DNA from 3 places in the Bacillus altitudinis genome. Region 3 is predicted to be linked to each of the others. Evidence: predicted binding sites of a transcription regulator. Region 3 holds the regulator's gene; each other region holds the start of a gene.
What was found. The regulator Rex, encoded in region 3, represses fermentation and respiration genes when NADH is low (regulators of the CRP and FNR family bind a similar motif). The targets are predictions, from matches to a motif close to TTGTGAAATATTTCACAA.
Positions count from the first base shown of each region.

Region 1 (6,643 bases), 280 kb from region 3:
CCGGTCGTATTTGCCCCGATTAACAAACCTGCCTGAGAGCCGATTTGAGAAGCGGTGACTGCTTGAAGGTTACCAAATAAGGCATTGTTACTCACAACAGATCCCGTAATAAACACGCCGATCCAGCCAAGCACTGGGCTGACAAGCGGGAATAAATCGCCTGTTTTAGCAAGTGCTAGTCCGATAGCAGAACTTAGGCCTGCAAAGTTCGCCAAGTTGGCAAAGCCCATGACAAAACAAATCGTAAGAACAGGGACCCAAAGCTCTTTGACCGCTGCATTTAAGCAGGCAGCCCCTTCTTTTAATGTAATATGTCTGCTGAACAACCCTGTCAGCATCACCGCAATTAGAATGGCGGTACCTGTTGCACTAATAACATCAATTTTAAAGATCGCATCAATCGGTGTTTCTGTTTGGGCAATTGGCGGTAATTTCACAATTTGCTGATGCAGAAACGGCATTTTCACTAAAATGGTTGTCCAGTTAAACGGTCCTCCTTCAGCAAATAATGCTTTAAAAGCTGGTAGGCTCCATACAGTAATGACGGCAGTTAAAATATAAAACGGAGACCATGCTTTCAGCACCTCAACACCGCTATACGTTTGTTTCTTCTCAATGGCTGGTGCCCCTTCTTCACGATAAATATGTTTCGGCTGCCATTTTCGAAGAAATAAAGCCAAAATTCCCATACTCGCTAAAGCTGAAATAATATTGGCAAGCTCAGGACCCATCGTGACCATTGTAACAGCCTGCAGAATCGCATAGCTTCCACTCACAACAAGCAAGGCTGGTAGTGTTTCTTTGATTCCCTTAAAGCCGTCTACAATGAGAATCAGCAGAAATGGGATACAGAAAGAAATAAACGGAATGGTGTACACAAGGGTTTGAGACAGCTCAAGCGGCGTCATATTCCCCATTTGTGCTCCAGTAATAACTGGGATACCTACTGCACCAAAAGCGCCAGACGCAGCATTTGCAATCAAGCAGAGCATGGCGGCTTTTAGTGGTTTAAACCCAAGCTCTGTTAAAAGAGCGGCACTAATCGCAATCGGTACACCGAATCCAGCGGCTCCCTCTAAAAATGCGTTAAAACTAAAACCAATTAATAAGAGCTGTAACCGTTGATCTTGAGAAATTCCTGCAATACTAGAACGAATGACATCAAACTTTCCAGACTTCACAGCAATTTTATAGAGCCACACGGCCATGATGACGATATATCCAATCGGCCACAGCCCATTAGATACACCGAGCACCACAGCAGATAATGCTTTTTCAATTGGCATATGAAAGAAGAAAACAGCTGTTACAAAACTGACGATCAAGGTAAAACAAGCGGCTAATACCCCTTTTAACTTAAATACAGTCAATGCAAGTAGGAAAAACAAGATTGGAAGCATGGCCACCAATGCACTGACGAACTCATTACCAAACGGATCATATATTTGCTGCCACATAGTGATTCATCCTTTTCTGCTCAGATAGGTTGCCTTTGATTGATTAAAAATGAGGAGCTAAAATTTCTTTTAACACATTCACACTATGTGCGAATTTTTCTTTTTCTGTGTCGTTCAGTGCGAGCTCCATCACTTCTGTTGCACCATTTCGGTTCACGAGGGCAGGTACACCAATGTAGACATCTTCTGCTCCGTATTCCCCATCTAAATAAGTGCTGACAGTCAAAATACTGTTTTCATTGTGTAAAATGGCTCTAGTAATACGGGCTAAACTCATCGCTACGCCGTAATAAGTCGCTCCTTTTTTCTCAATGATTTGGTAAGCAGCATGACGGACATTCTCCATGATGTCGTCTAAATCTTCTTGTTTGTATTGGTCATTTCTCTTCATTAATTCTGTGATCGGTACACTTCCGATATTCGCATGGCTCCAAACAGCAAGCTCTGTATCTCCATGCTCTCCAATGATGTACGCATGCACATTGTGCGCCGCTGCTTCAAAGTACTCACTAAGCATGTATCTGAATCTTGCCGTATCAAGCGTTGTTCCACTACCAATCACTCGTTCTTTTGGCAGTCCGCTGAATTTCCAAGTCGCATATGTCAAAATATCAACTGGGTTCGTAGCAACTAAGAAAATACCATCGAATCCGCTTTTCATCACATTGTCTACAATGCCTTTAAATATATTTAAATTTTTCTCAACAAGATCAAGTCTCGTTTCACCTGGCTTTTGGTTTGCACCAGCGCAGATACATACAATGTCAGCATCCTGACAATCCTCATAATCTCCATACCAAGTATTCACAGGATGCGGGGCGAATGCTTTCCCGTGGTTTAAATCCATGACGTCACCCATTGCTTTATCTTGATTCAAATCGATGACTACCAATTCATCTGTGATTGCTTGATTTATTAATGTAAAGGCATAACTGCTGCCGACAAAACCTGCTCCAATAAGTGCTACTTTGTTTACTTTTTCGTTTGTCATTTATCTCATCCTCCTGAGTAAAACTAGGTTGTTTTTCTTATGTGAAATATTTCACATTCTTATTGTGCAACACTTCACAAACTTTTGCAAGGGGATTGCTCAAAAAAATAATGTAGCCATTTTGTGAACACTCATATTGTGGTTTTAAACCGCTGTCCCCATACATGTTCTCATAAGAAAAAAGCCACCAAACACTCTTTGGTGGCTTCTCTCTTATTTAATAAGGTCCCCAATTGATCATGACACCGATACAAATAAAGACAAGGCCGATGACGAACCAAATGAGCGCAAGCGGCACCATAAAACGCAGCCATTTCACGTATGGAATCCCACTTGCAGCCAAGACAGCCATCAACACACCTGAAGTCGGATTCACGCAGTTGACCACCCCTTCACCGAGCATCACTGCTTCTACCGCTACTTGTCTCGTGATACCCATTAAATCAGCAAGCGGCGCAAGAATCGGTATAAAGACAACCGCTTCTCCTGATCCTGATGAAATCAAAAAGTGAAGGAGCGCACTGGCGATATACATGCCGATCGCACCAGCGATTGGACTAAACCCTGTCAGCATACTCGCAAGCCCATTCACCACAGTATCAAGCAGCTTGCCGTTTTCCAAAATGACTGAAATGCAGCGTGCCATGCCAACAATGAGTGCGCCGTATACAAGGCTTTGACAGCCGACAATAAACGTTTTTGCAATATCATTGGCAGCTAATCCCCCAAGCAGTCCAGCAGCAATGGCCATGAAAATAAACACACCAGCCATTTCCTTATCGGTCCAGCCAAGCTGAAGCGCACCATACAAAAAACCCCCAAGCGACAAACCACACACCGCTAAAATCAGCTTATGTCTGCCGGTGAATTCAGGCTTGTCCACAGATTCCGCATCAGCTCCTCCTAGCCCTTTAGCTGGAAACCACTCGTCACCAAGCAGGCTTCCCTTTTCTTTATTTTTCAAGCGTTTTGTATATAAATAGATGTACACAATACTAGATAGGAGAAAACAAAGATAAATGATGACACGCAGACCAATACCAGAAAAAATCGGCAGTTCTGCAATCGTTTGTGATAAACCTAATGGAGATGGAGACAAAATAGTTGCGTTAAAACCTGCATAACAGCCGATGTAAATAACCGCCGCTCCCGCCACTGCATCCCACTTTAAAGAACGTGCCACAATGATTCCAATAGGAATAAAACCAATGACCGAGTTCACCACAATTCCGGTCGTCCCAAGTACAGAAAACAATCCGCCAACAATACAAATAAACAATAGCTGTTTCGTTTGGAACCGGCTGATGACATTGTGAATCATCCCGTTAATGGCACCTGTCTTTTCCAAAATCGCAATGGTTCCGCCAGTAAAAAGAATCAGAAAAATAATAGAGGATGAACCAACCATCCCTTCTTGAATCGCTGTAAAAAAACCAACCGGACTAACTGGTGATTGATCTATACGGTGATAACTGCCAGGAACAGCTGTTGTGATTTCTCCTGACGTTTTTCGATCAAATTCACCGGCTGGTACAAAATACGTTGCGATCGTACAAATTAAAGCAATCATAAATAAGAGTACATATGCATCCGGCATCTGAAGTTTTCTTTTTTGTTTCTCAGGTGCTGATACTGTCGCTGTTTTCATCTGTCAAAACCCCTTTGTCCCGATCGAAATTTCACTTAATTTTCAGAATAATCAAATGATGTGTTATATTATAAACACTGATGATATTTAAGATCAATATTATTTCACTAAAAGAATGTTTTGGCAGATTATCTGTCAGCAAGGAGGCTTCTCATGACAACTTTGACAAACGAGATGAAACAAACCGTGACAGACATCTTTGAACATCTGCACGCCCATCCAGAAATCAGCTGGGAAGAGACAAATACGACTGCTTATATTGAAGATCTATTAAAGAAATTAGGCTGTAAAACGAGAACATTTGAAGACTGTACAGGGGTAATCGGTGAAATTGGGGAAGGCGCACCAGTAGTCGCTGTGAGAGCCGATATTGACGCATTGTGGCAGGAAGTAGATGGCGTATTTCAAGCCAACCATTCATGCGGACACGATGCTCATATGACGATGGCACTTGGGACATTCATGGCATTGAAAGATAAAGAACTTCCAAGTGGCACGATCCGATTCATTTTTCAGCCTGCCGAAGAAAGAGGAGGCGGCGCTTTAAAGATGATCGAAAAAGGTGTGTTAGCTGACGTCGATTATTTATACGGGGTGCATGTGCGCCCAATTCAAGAAACCTTAAACGGACGCTGCGCTCCTGCCATTTTGCACGGATCAAGTAATCATTACGTCGGGTCGATTCTAGGGGAGGAAGCACACGGTGCACGCCCGCATCTTGGGGTCAACGTCATTGAAGTTGCATCTACGCTTGTGCAGAGACTGGCACATATCCATGTTGATCCACGAGTCGCCCATTCTGTGAAAATGACCAATTTAAATGCAGGCGGCGGCAGCTCCAACATCATACCTGGCAAGGCCTCTTTTACACTCGACGTTCGGGCGCAGACAAACGAAGTGATGGATGAATTAGAAAAGGAAATTGAAAGAGCATGCCATTCTGTAGCGGATGCTTTTGGCGCCTCTATCACACTTTCAACTGACCATCGTCTTCCAGCTGCGACATTAAATGAAGAAGCTGTGGAGATCATGTCACATGCCATAGAGCAAGTGCTAGGCAAAGAACAGCTCGATCCACCGATCGTGACGACAGGCGGAGAGGACTTTCATTTTTATGCAGCAAAGCTTCCTCATATTAAATCGACGATGCTCGGTTTAGGCTGTGATTTAAAACCTGGGCTTCATCACCCTTATATGACATTCGATCGCTCCGCCATTTTTACCGGTATTGAGATTTTGACCGAAGCTGTATACGAAACACTTCAGCAGCATTCATCGTAAAATAAAAAAACCACCCGTCTTTCCTGAAGCGGGTGGTCTCCTTTATTTTATTTTACGCATTCACATCTGTCATCGCCGGGACATTGATTTCTTTCACACAGGACACCCTGGATAGATGAATGACACATCTCGCCAGCTCGACAATATCTTGTACAGGTATTCTCGTTTCATCATACAGAGCAATGGCTTTTTCAGCGCCATCTTCGTATGGAACTTCTGCCGCTAGCTCTCCTGGATTGATACAGGTAACGGATATTTTATCTTTCCTCACGTGCTCTCTTAGTGCGTTCACAATACCACGAAGCCCAAATTTAGAAGCAACAAAAGAAACCTGAGACAAATTCGTATGGTCAAGTCCCGCAGTAGAACCAATGACGATGATCTTTCCATTCTCAGATGTCCTTACGTGCGGAAGCAGAGCTTGGATGTAGGTAATCGTTGAGGTAACGTTCACATTGATTAAATGAGCGATATCCTCCGGTTGATCAAGATCGAAAGAATAATCATCTTCAAAGCCGCGTTTCTCCCATAAACCTACGTTATAAATAAGTACATCAATTGTCTGATTCTTCAATGCTTCGAGCATAAAAGGGATATGGGTTTGGCTTGATAAATCGATCTTCAGCCAAATTCTACGCACCCCATCGTCTATGTTCAAACTGCTTGGTTCACTTCGTGACACAATCCATACTGTATCTCCACTTGAAGGAAGACCTTTTACAAAGGCATCCCCTAATCCTTGACTCGCACCAAATATGATATAGTTTTTACTCATGCTTCCTCCTTCATGGCTCACTTACGAGCTTCCATCCATACACCCATTCATCTGTAAGCGTTTTATACCTATATCATACAGTGTCTTATACATGCCTGCCCCTTTTATGCTCATCTTCACTTTCTAAATGGCCTAGCTTCCTTATTTCCTTTAATTCCGCTGGTAACGCACGCTCTTCTATAAAGCTTTTGATCATGTCGACAAAAAGTTCTTTCTTTTCAAAAGTAAACGTATGTCCAATGTCAGGAACGATGAACCCGGCTGCATTCGGGTGTGCATTCGTGATTTTTTCTGCTGACCTAGTCATAATGCCCTTTTCCTTTTCTCCCACTGTCACAAGAATCCGTGCCTTTGCTTGTTGAAACGTGTCAGGGAGCTTGTAATGAAGATTTTCTTGAAACATCGTAAGCAGCGTCTTCTTCTGCAATTGTTTGGAATCCGCTGCATAATGATCCAGTACATCGTTTGGAAGTCCCATCTTTTCTGCTTGC
Region 1 covers NZ_CP009108.1:1,275,582-1,282,224, reverse strand. Annotated here, with positions in the region: gene ID12_RS06565 (L-lactate permease) at 1-1,457, opposite strand, end outside; gene ID12_RS06560 (L-lactate dehydrogenase) at 1,501-2,448, opposite strand; gene ID12_RS06555 (YfcC family protein) at 2,666-4,096, opposite strand; gene ID12_RS06550 (M20 peptidase aminoacylase family protein) at 4,250-5,377, shown strand; gene ID12_RS06545 (SDR family NAD(P)-dependent oxidoreductase) at 5,430-6,152, opposite strand; gene ID12_RS06540 (alpha/beta fold hydrolase) at 6,238-6,643, opposite strand, start outside.
Region 1: the regulator Rex is predicted to act here: its motif matches at 2,488-2,505, upstream of ID12_RS06560 (L-lactate dehydrogenase).

Region 2 (6,643 bases), 810 kb from region 3:
CGCTATAGTGATGTCATCATCGCCATGAAAGATGGACAAATTATCCGCGAAGGACGGCCAAATGATGTGTTAACAGAAGAGATGGTGCGGCACATTTATCATGTGTCCGTCACAATTAAGCAGGATGCAGAAACAGGGATGTATATCGTGCCTGTAGGCATATAAGTTGTGCAAAAAGCAGGTGAGACAGTGTGAAACGAGGGAAAAGGATCGGGCAGCGAATGCTGACGATCGTCTGTTTAGGTGTTTTTCTATATAGCGGTACTGCCATTGGCTTGGAGCTCTTTGGCAATTATCAAAATCGTCAGGTGCTTGCAAAGGCTCAGACACTTTACACACACGAGGATGGAATGAAACAGCGAAAACCTGGAGAAATCCGTCAGTCATTTGATGATTTGCGAAAGGTGAATCAAGACATTGTCGGTTGGATTGATATGAAGGACACGATGATTCAGTATCCAATTGTTCAGTCAAACGATAATGCATTCTATTTAACTCGTAATTATGTAAAGGATGACACACGGGCAGGCAGTATCTTTATGGATTATCGTAATGACGTCTTGCATGAAAGTCCCAATACAGTGGTGTACGGTCATCGGATGAGGGATGGGTCTATGTTTGCTGGTCTCACAAACTATTTGAAAAAAGATTTCTTCCAAGATCATCGCACATTTCAGTACGATACGCTGTACCAAAGCTATGAAGCAGAGATTTTTGCTGTGTATGAGACGACAGTCGACTTTGATTATATTCAGACTGATTTTCAGGATCTTGGTGAATATGCGCACTACTTGCAAGCTGTGCGTAAGAAGTCCATCTATCAAACGAAAACAGACGTATCCACAGATGACTTGATTCTCACATTATCGACCTGTGATCATGTGCTGGCACCTAAAAACAAGCGTCTCGTGGTACAGGCGAAGCTAAAGAAAGTTTACTAGAAAAGGAGAGACAGACGGTTGAAATGTTTACATGTGATTTGGGCAGGACTCGTCGCCGTGCTTCTCCTCGGCGGATGCAGCCAGGCGGCGCCTGTCGAGAATGAGAGCAAGCAAGGTGCGCTCAACATTCAGGATTTTGCCGGCAGAACATTATCGTTTCATGAATCACCTGAACGGATCGTCTCGTTGTCAACTGGCGACATGAGCATCATTTATGCTCTAGGTGGTCAGGTTGTCGGCCGGCCAACTGCCGAATTGCCAGACAATCTACAAAAGGCAAAGTCCGTACAATCAATTGGCACAACCCATCAATTTGATGTCGAGCTGATCACGAGTTTAAAGCCCGATGTGGTGCTTGGGAATGAATCATTAAACAGCAAGGATATCTCTACTATAGAAGGAATTGGTTCACAGCTTCTTTTGACAAGTGCCAACTCAGTGAAGGATATCCAGCGTCAAGTTACTTTATTTGGTGATTTACTTGGAAAGCAGCAAAAGGCCAAAGCGCTCAATGCTCAAATCGATCAGCGGATCAAGCAAGTGAAGCAGCCTGAGAAAAAAGTAAAGACGCTCGTTGTGTATGGTGCACCCGGCACATATATGGCGGCACTTCCGCAATCTTTAAGCGGTGATCTGCTGCGGATCGCTGGTGGGGCGAATATTGCTGAAAATGAACCAGCACTCGAAAAGTTTCCGCAATATGCACAAATCAATGCAGAAAAGGTAATCGAGGCCGATCCAGATCTCATTTTGCTGATGACACACAGCAATCCTGAAGATGTCAAAGCAGGCTTTATGAGTGAAATGAAGCAAAATGCGGCGTGGCACGATGTATCAGCTGTCAAAAATGGACACGTTGAGATTCTACCAAGTGACCTATTTGGGACAAATCCAGGCGCAGAAGTCATCAGAGCGATCGATGAATTAGAGAAGAAATTGAAGCGATTGTCATCATGAAGATGAATGCAGAACTAGATTTTCAAAAAAGGCAGTCAAGACGAAAATGGCTGTTACCAGGATTGTTTCTCTCTTTATGTGTGGGCGTCTGTCTAGGACTTGCGGTAGGTTCTGTCCAATTGTCGCTACCGGATTTAATGGCTGTGTTCACGGGATCAGGTCTGCCTGTTCATGAAAAAATTGTCATGGATTTACGGTTTCCGCGTGTGCTCATTGGTTTTCTCGTTGGGGCCTGTCTCGCAGCATCAGGAGCGATTTTACAAGGAGTTGTCCGAAATCCACTGGCTGACCCTGGGATCATTGGTGTGACTGCGGGCGGCGGGTTAGCTGCTGTACTCAGCATGATTGTTCTTCCGCAATTCACGTATTTGCTTCCGGCAGCCGCTTTTCTGGGCGCCTTATTAGCAGCTCTTGTCGTGTATATGCTGTCATTTGATCAAGGGGTTTCACCGCTTAAATTGATCTTGGCAGGTGTTGCCGTCAATGCCTTGCTTGGTGCGGTGATGAATGGGTTTATGGTGCTTTACAGTGAGCGTGTGCAGGCTGTTTTGCCTTTTCTATCAGGGGGATTAAACGGACGGAGCTGGCATCATCTTAGCTTCGTGTCGCCATATGCGCTGGCTGGATTATGTCTTTGTTTTTTCGCCATTAAACCGTCCAATCTCCTTTTGCTTGGCGATGAATCGGCTCAGCTATTAGGCCTTCGAGTAGAGAGGACTCGATTTTTTCTCATTGCGCTGGCCGCTCTTTTAGCTGGAGCGGCTGTCAGTGTCAGCGGTTTAATCGGTTTTGTCGGGCTTGTTGTACCCCATTTTATCCGTCTTTTAATCGGAGATGATTACCGGTATTTGCTACCGATTTCAATGCTTGGAGGGGGCGTGCTTGTGGTCTTTGCCGATACAGCGGCACGGGTCTGGTTTACACCGGTTGAATTGCCTGTAGGGATCTTGCTTGCCTGCATCGGTGCACCTTTCTTCCTCTATTTATTAAAAAAGAAAGGGAGGGGTTAAGATGGATGTCATTGCAATGGATGACGTGAGTCTCAGTCAAGGCGGCTTTCGGCTGTCTTCCATTTCAGCAGCTGTTCCTAAAGGGAGTGTGACCGGAATCATTGGCCCAAATGGGTCAGGTAAGTCGACTTTTATCAAAGCGGCCGCACGACTGACCTCAATCGAAAGCGGCATGATTTACATTCACGACATCCCGCAAAAAGAGATGACGGCACAGGAGATCGCCAAGGAGGTGGCGGTTCTCATGCAAACAAGAACCGCCATTCCATCGATGACAGTACGTGAGCTGGTCGCACTTGGACGCAGTCCGCACCGTTCCATCTGGAAAAAAAGCGGCACGTCAGATCATGAAGCGATTGAGTGGGCGCTTGAGGTGACGAATAGCCGCACCAATGAAAACAGAATGCTCCATACATTATCAGGCGGAGAAAGACAAAAGGCATATATTGCAATGGCACTGGCTCAGAAGACAGAGACTATCATTCTGGATGAGCCAACCACTTATTTAGACATTGCGCATCAGCTTGAATTACTGGAGCTGCTTAAACAGCTGAATCAAACACATGGCATCACCATTTTAATGGTTCTCCATGACTTGCAGCAGGCCGCAAAATATTGTGACCGTCTCATTGCTATGAAGCGAGGTCAGGTGCATCAAATTGGCTCACCAAATGAAGTGTTAACAGAAGACTTTTTCAAGGAGGTTTTTGGGATTCAGGCAGAGGTTCACTTAGACGGACCGCATCCGCTCATTATCCCCATCGCCTCCATTCAACAACAAAAGGGAGATGAACCAAACATGATTATTGTAAATAACCAAGTAAGAGTAGAAAAAGGCAGTGCCGACCACCTTGTTAAACGGTTTAACAAGCAGGGACAAGTAGAATTTATGGAAGGATTTTTAGGTATGGAAGTATGGGTCACTCAGCAGACAACTGATTACGATGAAGTGACCATTCACACCCGCTGGAATCGAAAAGAAGACTTTGTGAATTGGACAAAATCTCAGGCATTTGGTGATGCGCACGCTCACGGAAAGGCGAAACCTGAAGGCCTGTTAAAAAACAAAATTACGTACTATGAAGTGCAAGTCACAAGACCTGCTTTACAGAAAAAAGCCTAAATATTCAAAAGCGCTGCAGCGAAGAAGCAGCGCTATTTTTTTTGTGATTGTCTCTTTCCGTCACATATTTTTGACAAAGTATTCAAACAACTGACACAATCCTATCCAAATTTTAGGTAAAATTTACTTTATTTTTGAAGCGCATGGGTGTAAAGTACAGGTATAAATAACTAACCGAATGAAAATCAAGAGTAAAATTTCACCGAGTGAACTATATCAAATGGACTTCCGCTTGTGAATCATTGAACAAATAGTGAACTTTTTGTGAAATGGTGAGCATAAATATCTCGAATCATTCGGCATGCGAAAGTAAGGGAGGATGTAAGGCTGTGAGTGAGCTGTTTTTAGCAAGATTTCAATTTGCCTCAACGACATTATTTCATTTTATTTTTGTTCCTATGTCTATAGGTTTGGTATTTATCGTTGCATTGATGCAAACCCTTTATGTCGTCAAGAAAAAAGAGATTTATAAAAAGATGGCGAAATTTTGGGGTCACCTTTTCTTAATTAACTTTGCAGTAGGTGTGGTGACAGGGATTCTGCAAGAATTCCAGTTTGGGATGAACTGGTCTGATTATTCAAGGTTTGTCGGTGATGTCTTTGGTGCACCGCTTGCCATTGAAGCGCTATTGGCCTTTTTCCTTGAATCGACCTTTATTGGCCTTTGGATATTCGGCTGGGACCGTCTGCCGAAAAAAATTCATTTGTTATGTATTTGGCTTGTTTCTCTTGGTACGATCTTTTCGGCGTTTTGGATTTTACTCGCCAACTCATTTATGCAGGAGCCAGTTGGATTTGTGATTAAAAATGGCCGTGCAGAAATGAATGACTTTGGGGCGCTCGTGACAAATCCGCAACTTTGGGTAGAGTTCCCGCACGTTCTGTTTGGTGCATTGGCAACCGGTGCTTTCTTTATCGCGGGTGTCAGTGCCTATAAAATGATCAAAAAACAAGAAGTGACCTTTTTCAAAAAATCTTTCCAGATTGCCATGGTGCTTGCTTTCATTTCTGGCTTAGGTGTGGCGTTCTCTGGACATGATCAAGCAAAGCACTTAATGGAATCACAGCCGATGAAGATGGCAGCAAGTGAAGCCCTTTGGAAGGATAGTGGAGATCCAGCGGCTTGGACACTATTTGCCAACATTGACACAGATAAAAAAGAAAACTCTGCGGAGATCAATATTCCGTTTGCTTTAAGTTACTTGGCTTATTCGAAGTTTAGTGGAGATGTGCCAGGCATGCTGACCCTTCAAAAAGAATATGAAGCAAAGTTTGGTCCTGGAGATTACATTCCTCCAGTCAAAACAACCTTCTGGAGCTTTAGAATCATGGTGGGTGCCGGCATGTTGATGATTTTTGCTAGTATGATTGGTTTGTATTTGAGCTTTAGAAAAAAACTAGAATCAAACAAATGGTATTTACGCTTCATGGTATGGATGATTGCGTTCCCGTTTATTGCAAACTCAGCTGGTTGGATCATGACGGAAATTGGGCGTCAGCCGTGGACAGTCTTTGGTATGATGACAACCGCACAATCCATTTCACCAAACGTATCGTACGGCATGTTGCTATTCTCAGTCATTAGCTTTACGACCATTTATCTGATTCTTGCCATCGTGCTTGCCTACTTATTCATTCGAGAAATTAAAAAAGGTGCACATTCTGAAGAGAATACAGATCAAAAGGATGAAACGGACCTGTCTACAGATCCATTTGATGGAGGCGCATATCATGGCATATCTTAACGAGATTTGGTTTATTCTTGTCGCAGTATTGTTTGTTGGATTTTTCTTCTTAGAAGGATTTGATTTTGGTGTCGGGATGTCCATGCAGCTTCTTGGAAAAGATGCACATGAGCGCCGCATTTTAATCAATACGATTGGCCCTTTCTGGGATGCGAATGAGGTCTGGCTGATTACAGCTGGTGGAGCTATTTTCGCCGCTTTTCCTCATTGGTACGCTACGATGTTCAGCGGATACTATATTCCGTTTGCAGTTCTTTTATTAGCGCTCATTGGGCGGGGGGTCGCCTTTGAATTTAGAGGGAAGGTCGAGAAGGCTTCATGGATCAAAACGTGGGACTGGGTCATCTTCTTTGGCAGCCTGCTTCCGCCATTTTTACTCGGCGTGCTATTCACAAGTATTTTACGAGGAATGCCCATTGATCAAAGCATGAATATGTACGCTGGATTTACAGACTTTGTGAATCTTTATTCAGTGATCGGAGGGGTAGCCGTGACGGTTCTTTGCCTTCTGCATGGATTGATTTTCGTCACACTCCGCACTGAGGGTGATTTAAGAAATCGTGCAAGAAAGCTCGGTCAGCGTGTTTTATTGATTGCACTACCAGTTCTTGTTCTATTTGTTGGTGTGTCTATTCTTGAAACAGACATTTATACCGTACGTCCAATCATCACAATCCCTTTAACTGTACTCATTGTGGTTTGTTATGTAGCGGCTCTATTCTTTATGAGAAAAGAGCGTGATGGCTGGACATTTTTATTCACAGGTGCAGGTATTATGGTGACGGTGACCATGCTTTTCACAGCATTATTCCCGCGTGTCATGATTAGTTCGATCAACCATGCATTCGACCTCACCATTCAAAACGC
Region 2 covers NZ_CP009108.1:743,929-750,571, reverse strand. Annotated here, with positions in the region: gene ID12_RS03795 (ABC transporter ATP-binding protein) at 1-165, shown strand, start outside; gene srtB (class B sortase) at 192-941, shown strand; gene ID12_RS03785 (ABC transporter substrate-binding protein) at 960-1,898, shown strand; gene ID12_RS03780 (FecCD family ABC transporter permease) at 1,895-2,908, shown strand; gene isdG (heme oxygenase) at 2,910-4,031, shown strand; gene ID12_RS03770 (cytochrome ubiquinol oxidase subunit I) at 4,361-5,776, shown strand; gene cydB (cytochrome d ubiquinol oxidase subunit II) at 5,763-6,643, shown strand, end outside.
Region 2: the regulator Rex is predicted to act here: its motif matches at 4,264-4,281, upstream of ID12_RS03770 (cytochrome ubiquinol oxidase subunit I).

Region 3 (6,643 bases):
TGAACGGTCAACCTGGACTGCCGCTTGTCTCCTATGAATAAGATCTTCTGTGGATACAGGAGTTTCAGCGTGTAGACAAACCCTCGCATTCTTTGTCAGTCCTGCGTGCTGGTGCTCACGAATGTGAAATTCGCTCCGCGCCAGTAATCGTCCTTCCTAGACTGCAAAGGTTTTCTATCACGCTGAAAAGAAGACAAAGGGCTAAAATTTGGAACTCCTGTGGATATACAGGAGTTTTTTCTAGTGAAATGAAAGCGATTTATTCACATGTAAACGTTATATATCCACAATTGTTAGAAAATTCGTTTTAAAATGAAGAGAATGTGTATAAATGTGATCTTTTATGTGGATATGTGATTAAAATACTGTGGATAAAGTGGATAACTTTAAAATATTTAAGAATAATCAAGATGTTATTGTGGGTATCATTGTGGATAAAGATTCTCACCTTAAAAAAAAGAGCACCCGTTAGGGCACTCTTTATGCATCTGATAGATCTTCCCATTCCGCAAAAAGTGATTCCATCTCTTGATTGAGCGCATCATTTTCTGTTTGAATGGCTTGTACTTTCTCGTGATCTTGGAAAATAGCAGGATCACATAGAAGCTCTTCGTTTTCACCAAGCTTGTCTTCGATGACAGCGATACGCTCTTCAATTTCTTCAATTCGGCGCTGCTTTTGTCTTTCTTTCTTTTTGAGTTCTTTTTCTTCTGCATAGGAAAGTTTTGCTGTTTCTACTGGTTTTTCTGCTTGTTTTTTATGCGTCTCCTGAGTTTGGAGTGCTTCAAGCTCTAATTGTTCGTTTTTCTTTTCAAGATAGTAGTCGTAGTCACCGAGGTATTCTTTTGTTTCATCTGGCGAAAGCTCAAGTACTTTTGTTGCCAAGCGATTGATAAAGTAACGGTCATGCGAAACAAACAAGATGGTGCCTGGATAATCAATCAGTGCATTCTCTAAAATTTCCTTACTGTCTAAATCAAGATGGTTCGTCGGCTCATCAAGAATCAGGAAATTGGCTTTTTGGAGCATCAGCTTTGCCAGCGCAAGTCGTGCTTTTTCTCCACCGCTTAATGCATGTACAGGCTTTAAGACGTCATCACCTGAAAAAAGGAAGTTTCCTAAACAAGTCCGAATGTCTTTTTCAGTCATATGGGGATAATCATCCCAAAGTTCATTTAACACTTTCTTGGAGGATGTCAGCTTGGCTTGTTCCTGATCATAGTAGCCAATCGTCACATGAGAACCAAAGCTGATCTCGCCTTTTACTGGTTTTAACGTATCCGTTAAGGTTTTTAAAAGAGTTGATTTCCCGATACCGTTAGGACCGATGAGTGCCACGCTATCCTCCCGTTTAATATGAAAAGAGAGGGAGGAGAGGAGCGGCGTTTTTTCATCGTAACTAATATCGAGATCATGCACCTTCAGCACGTCATTTCCGCTTTGCCTCATAATATCGAAATGGAAGTTTGCGGATTTTTCATCTCCTAACGGCTTATCTAAACGATCCATTCGTTCCAGCTGTTTCCGCCTGCTTTGAGCACGCTTTGTGGTGGAGGCTCTTGCTAAGTTCCGATCCACGAAATCTTGAAGCTTCGAAATTTCTTCTTGCTGTTTTTCATACAGCTTCATATCACGCTCTAGCTGCTCAGCTTTTTGGTCAAGATACTTACTATAGTTCCCTGCGAACTTTTTCATCGCTGTTCTTGACACTTCATATACATGGTTCACGACTTTGTCTAAGAAGTATCGGTCATGGGAAACGATGAGAATGGCTCCTGTATAATTTTGCAAATACTGCTCAAGCCATGATAAGGTATCAATATCTAGATGGTTGGTTGGCTCATCCAAAATCAAGAGTTCTGGTTTCATCAATAATAGCTTTCCAAGCGCTAGACGAGTTTTCTGACCGCCGCTTAAGGATTGGACGGTTGTATGATCTTCAAAATGACTAAAGCCGAGTCCGTGTAAAATGGAGCGGACATCTGCTTCATATTGGTAGCCGCCTTGATCTTTAAATGCTTGCTGCAGCCTGTCATAGGTTTTCATTAGAGAATCTAATTCTGTTCCTGTGGAAGAAGCCATTTTCTCTTCTATGGTTCTCATCTCTTGTTCCATTTCTTTTAAATGATCGAAAACGGATAGTAGTTCGTCTTTTAGCGTACGTGTAGACGTCACATCTGTATGTTGTGCTCGATATCCAATGGATAGGTCTTTCGGTTTGATGATCTCACCTTGTTCGTAAGACATTTGACCGGCAATGATTTTTAAAAGCGTGGATTTTCCTGCACCGTTACGACCGACAATGGCAATACGATCCCTCGCTTTGACTTCCAATTTTATATTCGTTAAAACGGTATCAGCGCCAAACGATTTGGACAGCTGATTCACTTGTAGAATCATCATGTAACTTCACCTCTGCTATAATATGTTAAGTGTAGCTTATCAGCAGTAAACCGGCAAATCTTACATACGGCTGCCATGTTCAAATGAAAGACAGATAGGAAAAAATAGTGTATGATTTGAGTGAGGGAGCGTTGAAAGATGAGTCAATTTAGCCACTTTAACGAACAAGGAAGAGCAAAGATGGTCGACATTAGTGACAAATCGTCTACAGTGAGAACTGCCGTTGCTGTTTCAAGCGTTCGTATGATAAAAGAAGTATTTCATCAAATACAAAAGCATGACATTGGAAAAGGGGATGTGCTGTCTGTCGCACAGGTAGCTGGCATCATGGCAGCAAAGCAAACGTCCAGCATCATTCCAATGTGTCATCCGCTTGCATTAAAAGGTGTCGATATCTCCTTTGATTGGGAGGAAGACGGAAATGCGTACATTCTGAACATACAAGTACAGGTGAAAACAAAAGGAAGTACGGGTGTGGAGATGGAAGCGCTCACTTCTGCCTCAGTATGTGCACTGACCGTTTATGACATGTGCAAAGCAATAGACAAAGGGATGATCATCGGCCCGACCTATCTAGTAGAAAAAACAGGCGGGAAAAACGGTGATTTTCACAGAGCATCTGATATTTAAGTTGGAGGATCTTATATGAATATAGACCAGTCAAAAATTCCACAAGCGACAGCCAAACGTTTGCCGCTTTACTACCGTTTTTTAAAAAATCTGCATGCATCAGGAAAACAAAGGGTGTCATCGGCAGAGCTTAGTGATGCAGTCAAAGTGGATTCTGCCACCATTCGCCGAGATTTTTCTTACTTTGGTGCACTTGGGAAGAAAGGGTATGGCTATAACGTCGATTACCTCTTGACCTTCTTTAGAAAGACCCTTGACCAAGATGAAATGACGAATGTCATGCTCATCGGTGTCGGGAATTTAGGGACTGCTTTTTTACACTATAATTTCATTAAAAATAATAATACAAAAATTTCAATGGCTTTTGACGTCAATGAGAGTAAAATAGGAAGTGAGATAGGCGGCGTGCCTGTCTATGATTTGGATAAGCTTGAAGAGCATGTGCAAGAGGTAGGAGATATTCCTGTTGCGATTTTGACAGTGCCTGCCGTAGCAGCTCAATCCATTACAGATCGTTTGATTGCCCTTGGCATCAAAGGAATCCTTAACTTTACGCCGGCTCGATTGAATGTGCCGGAACACATTCGAATTCATCATATAGATTTGGCGGTTGAACTTCAGTCTCTTGTGTATTTCTTAAAGCATTACTCTGTTACACAGGAGGACTGACGAAAAGGGGTAAAGGGGGTGGAGCAAATGGGTCCGATCGGTCCTGGAAGTTTGGTTCTGATTGCGGTTGTTGCGCTCATTATTTTTGGGCCGAAAAAGCTTCCTGAATTAGGAAGAGCAGCAGGAGATACATTACGTGAATTCAAAAATGCCACAAAAGGTTTAGCTGATGATCAGGAAGAAAAAAAGAAAAAAGAAGATCAGTAGAATAGGATGAGCTTCATGAATGTCAAAGATATGCCGCTTATGGAGCATATTGTGGAACTGCGAAAACGTTTAGTGATCATTGCGATGTTTTTTGTCACCTTTATGGTGGCAGGTTTTTTTCTCGCTAAGCCGGTCATTGTGTATTTACAAAATACCGATGAAGCGGCCACACTGACATTGAACGCATTTAAGCTCACAGATCCACTGTACGTGTTTATGCAGTTCGCTTTTGTCATCGCTCTTGTTTTGACGTGTCCCGTGATTTTATACCAGCTTTGGGCGTTTGTGAGTCCTGGCTTATATGAAAAAGAAAGAAAGGTGACACTTGCTTATATTCCGATTGCACTGCTTTTATTTCTGAGCGGTGTGGCTTTCTCTTATTTTATTTTGTTTCCATTTGTCGTCGATTTTATGATACGGATGTCAAATGATTTACATGTGGAGCAAGTGATTGGGATTCATGAGTATTTTACATTTCTGATGCAGTTAACACTTCCATTTGGCTTTTTGTTTCAGATGCCTGTCGTGTTGATGTTTCTCACAAGACTTGGCATCATTACACCGATGTTTTTATCAAAAATACGGAAGTATGCCTATTTTGTCCTCCTTGTCATTGCCGCACTGATTACACCGCCAGAGCTCGTTTCTCACCTCATGGTTACCTTGCCAATGCTCGTTTTGTATGAAGTGAGTATTGTCATTTCAAGAGTGACCTATCGCAAAATGCAGCAAACAGAGACAGAGGAGAAAGAAAAAGGTGTTGTCTCATAAAAAAGCACCGTGATCCTAATAGGGGTCACGATGCTTTTTCTATTGTGAAAGAAATTGATTAATTGCTTGAAAGAGATGCTCATAATAGGAAGGTTCATGCGGGACAAAATCATGTATACGGACCTCTCTCTTTTCCTCACGTCGCTTGCCGTCTGCATCCACTTCAAAGCCCTCGATGTTCATTTTTTCGCATTCTCTATTTAAAAGCTGCTGTGCATCCATCAGCCTTGCTCTATAAAGTCCAGCAACTTCTTCTTTCTGTAGATGGACATCCATGTGCTCTTTTTGATCCATATAAAGATACACATGGCAAAACTCACGATCGGTAAACGAAGGCAGATGGATTTCATCTTTAATGACACCAGCAAAGGTAAGGTTCTCAAACGAGATGGAGAGACCAAGCTCTTCTTCGACTTCTCTGATGCCATCAGAAGGCTGTTCATCTGCGAGAAGGTGGCCTGCTGCTGTGATATCAAATAGAGAAGGGAAATCCTTTTTGGAGGGACTCCTCAGCTGAAAATAGAGAAACACTGTGTCATCTTCCTTTTTTAAAAGCCAGAAATGAAAGGTTTCATGCCAAAGGCCCTCAGCATGGATATCAGATCGAGCGGCTGTACCAATCGTTTCATGCTGATTGTTCATGATGTTCAGTTTTTCGTGTTCCATGAAAACATGACCTCCATAAAAAAACCATTTTCCAAACGGCGGAAAATGGTTTCTGCTTTATTTTTGCTGTTGTTTTTTCATTTTGACAGAAAAAGCAAACATTTTTAACGCGATATTAATATTATAGGCCGCAAACACCATCAGCAAAATGCTGTAAAATGACCACATGTCACCTGGATTTTGAATGGCCATATAGGTGAACGCCACACCTACGGCAAAATAAATAATGCCCCATACGACAGGGTTTCTCATGAGAAAAAGCCTCCAATAATCATTTGCATTGTTTGAGATTGTTCTTCAATCATTTTTCTTACTGGCTCAATCTGCACAAGGATAACGAGCGAATTCATCAGCATATGAGCACCGATTGGCACAATGATTCGTTTTGTTTTCGCATATAAAAAGGCAAAGGTAAAGCCCATTGCGGTATAGAGCAAGATATGTGGGAAATCATTGTGTACAGCAGCAAAAACCACTGAACTGACAAGTGCGCCAATGAAAAAATTCGTTTTTTCATAAACCACACCAAAAATGATTTTTCGAAAAATGATTTCTTCTAATATCGGTCCAATCAGAGCGATGACGATTACAAGCCATGGAACTGCATCCATAATGGCTAAAATATTTTGAGTATTTTCGGATTCTCGGCTAATGCCAAATGCATATTGTTCAATCGCCCCCGCAATGGATTGTGCAAAGAGGGAAAGAAAGAAACCGCCAATGATCCAAGCGATTGCCGCGCCGACTGAAGCCGGTGCTTCATTTCGAAGTGAAGCTTTTGGCACAGTCCGAAGAATGAGCAGAATAATGATTAATCCGATACAGAAGCTAATGATTGTCCATGTTCCTGACAATTTAGAGAGCTCTGCTTGTGTCATCGGTGTCTGAATGTAACCTAACCACTTCATGATGAACACATACGGAAACGCAGAAACCTGCACCAATATATACGTTAAGATGATGTACCAATATTGTTTTTTCAAGTAACGAAAACCCCTTTACTAAAAGAACTAGATTTATTGTAACACAAGTCTTCTTTTTCGTTGAAAAGGAAAGAATTTGAGTTGAAAAAAGATCATGAAAGCGTAAAAATTTTTAAAGGTTTTTACTTGAAATTGCAGAAGACATTCTTTATTATAATAAATGTGTTAGCACTCGTTGATGATGAGTGCTAAAAAAGACTACATATAAAAATTGAGGAGGTTGTTTCTTATGTTAAAGCCATTAGGCGATCGCGTAATCATTGAACTCGTTGAATCTGAGGAAAAAACCGCTAGCGGTATTGTCTTACCGGATT
Region 3 covers NZ_CP009108.1:1,552,149-1,558,791, forward strand. Annotated here, with positions in the region: gene tsaD (tRNA (adenosine(37)-N6)-threonylcarbamoyltransferase complex transferase subunit TsaD) at 1-41, shown strand, start outside; gene ID12_RS07825 (ABC-F family ATP-binding cassette domain-containing protein) at 481-2,403, opposite strand; gene moaC (cyclic pyranopterin monophosphate synthase MoaC) at 2,542-3,033, shown strand; gene ID12_RS07835 (redox-sensing transcriptional repressor Rex) at 3,049-3,702, shown strand; gene ID12_RS07840 (twin-arginine translocase TatA/TatE family subunit) at 3,730-3,909, shown strand; gene tatC (twin-arginine translocase subunit TatC) at 3,925-4,680, shown strand; gene ID12_RS07850 (NUDIX hydrolase) at 4,720-5,346, opposite strand; gene ID12_RS07855 (YdiK family protein) at 5,404-5,598, opposite strand; gene ID12_RS07860 (CPBP family intramembrane glutamic endopeptidase) at 5,595-6,329, opposite strand; gene groES (co-chaperone GroES) at 6,559-6,643, shown strand, end outside.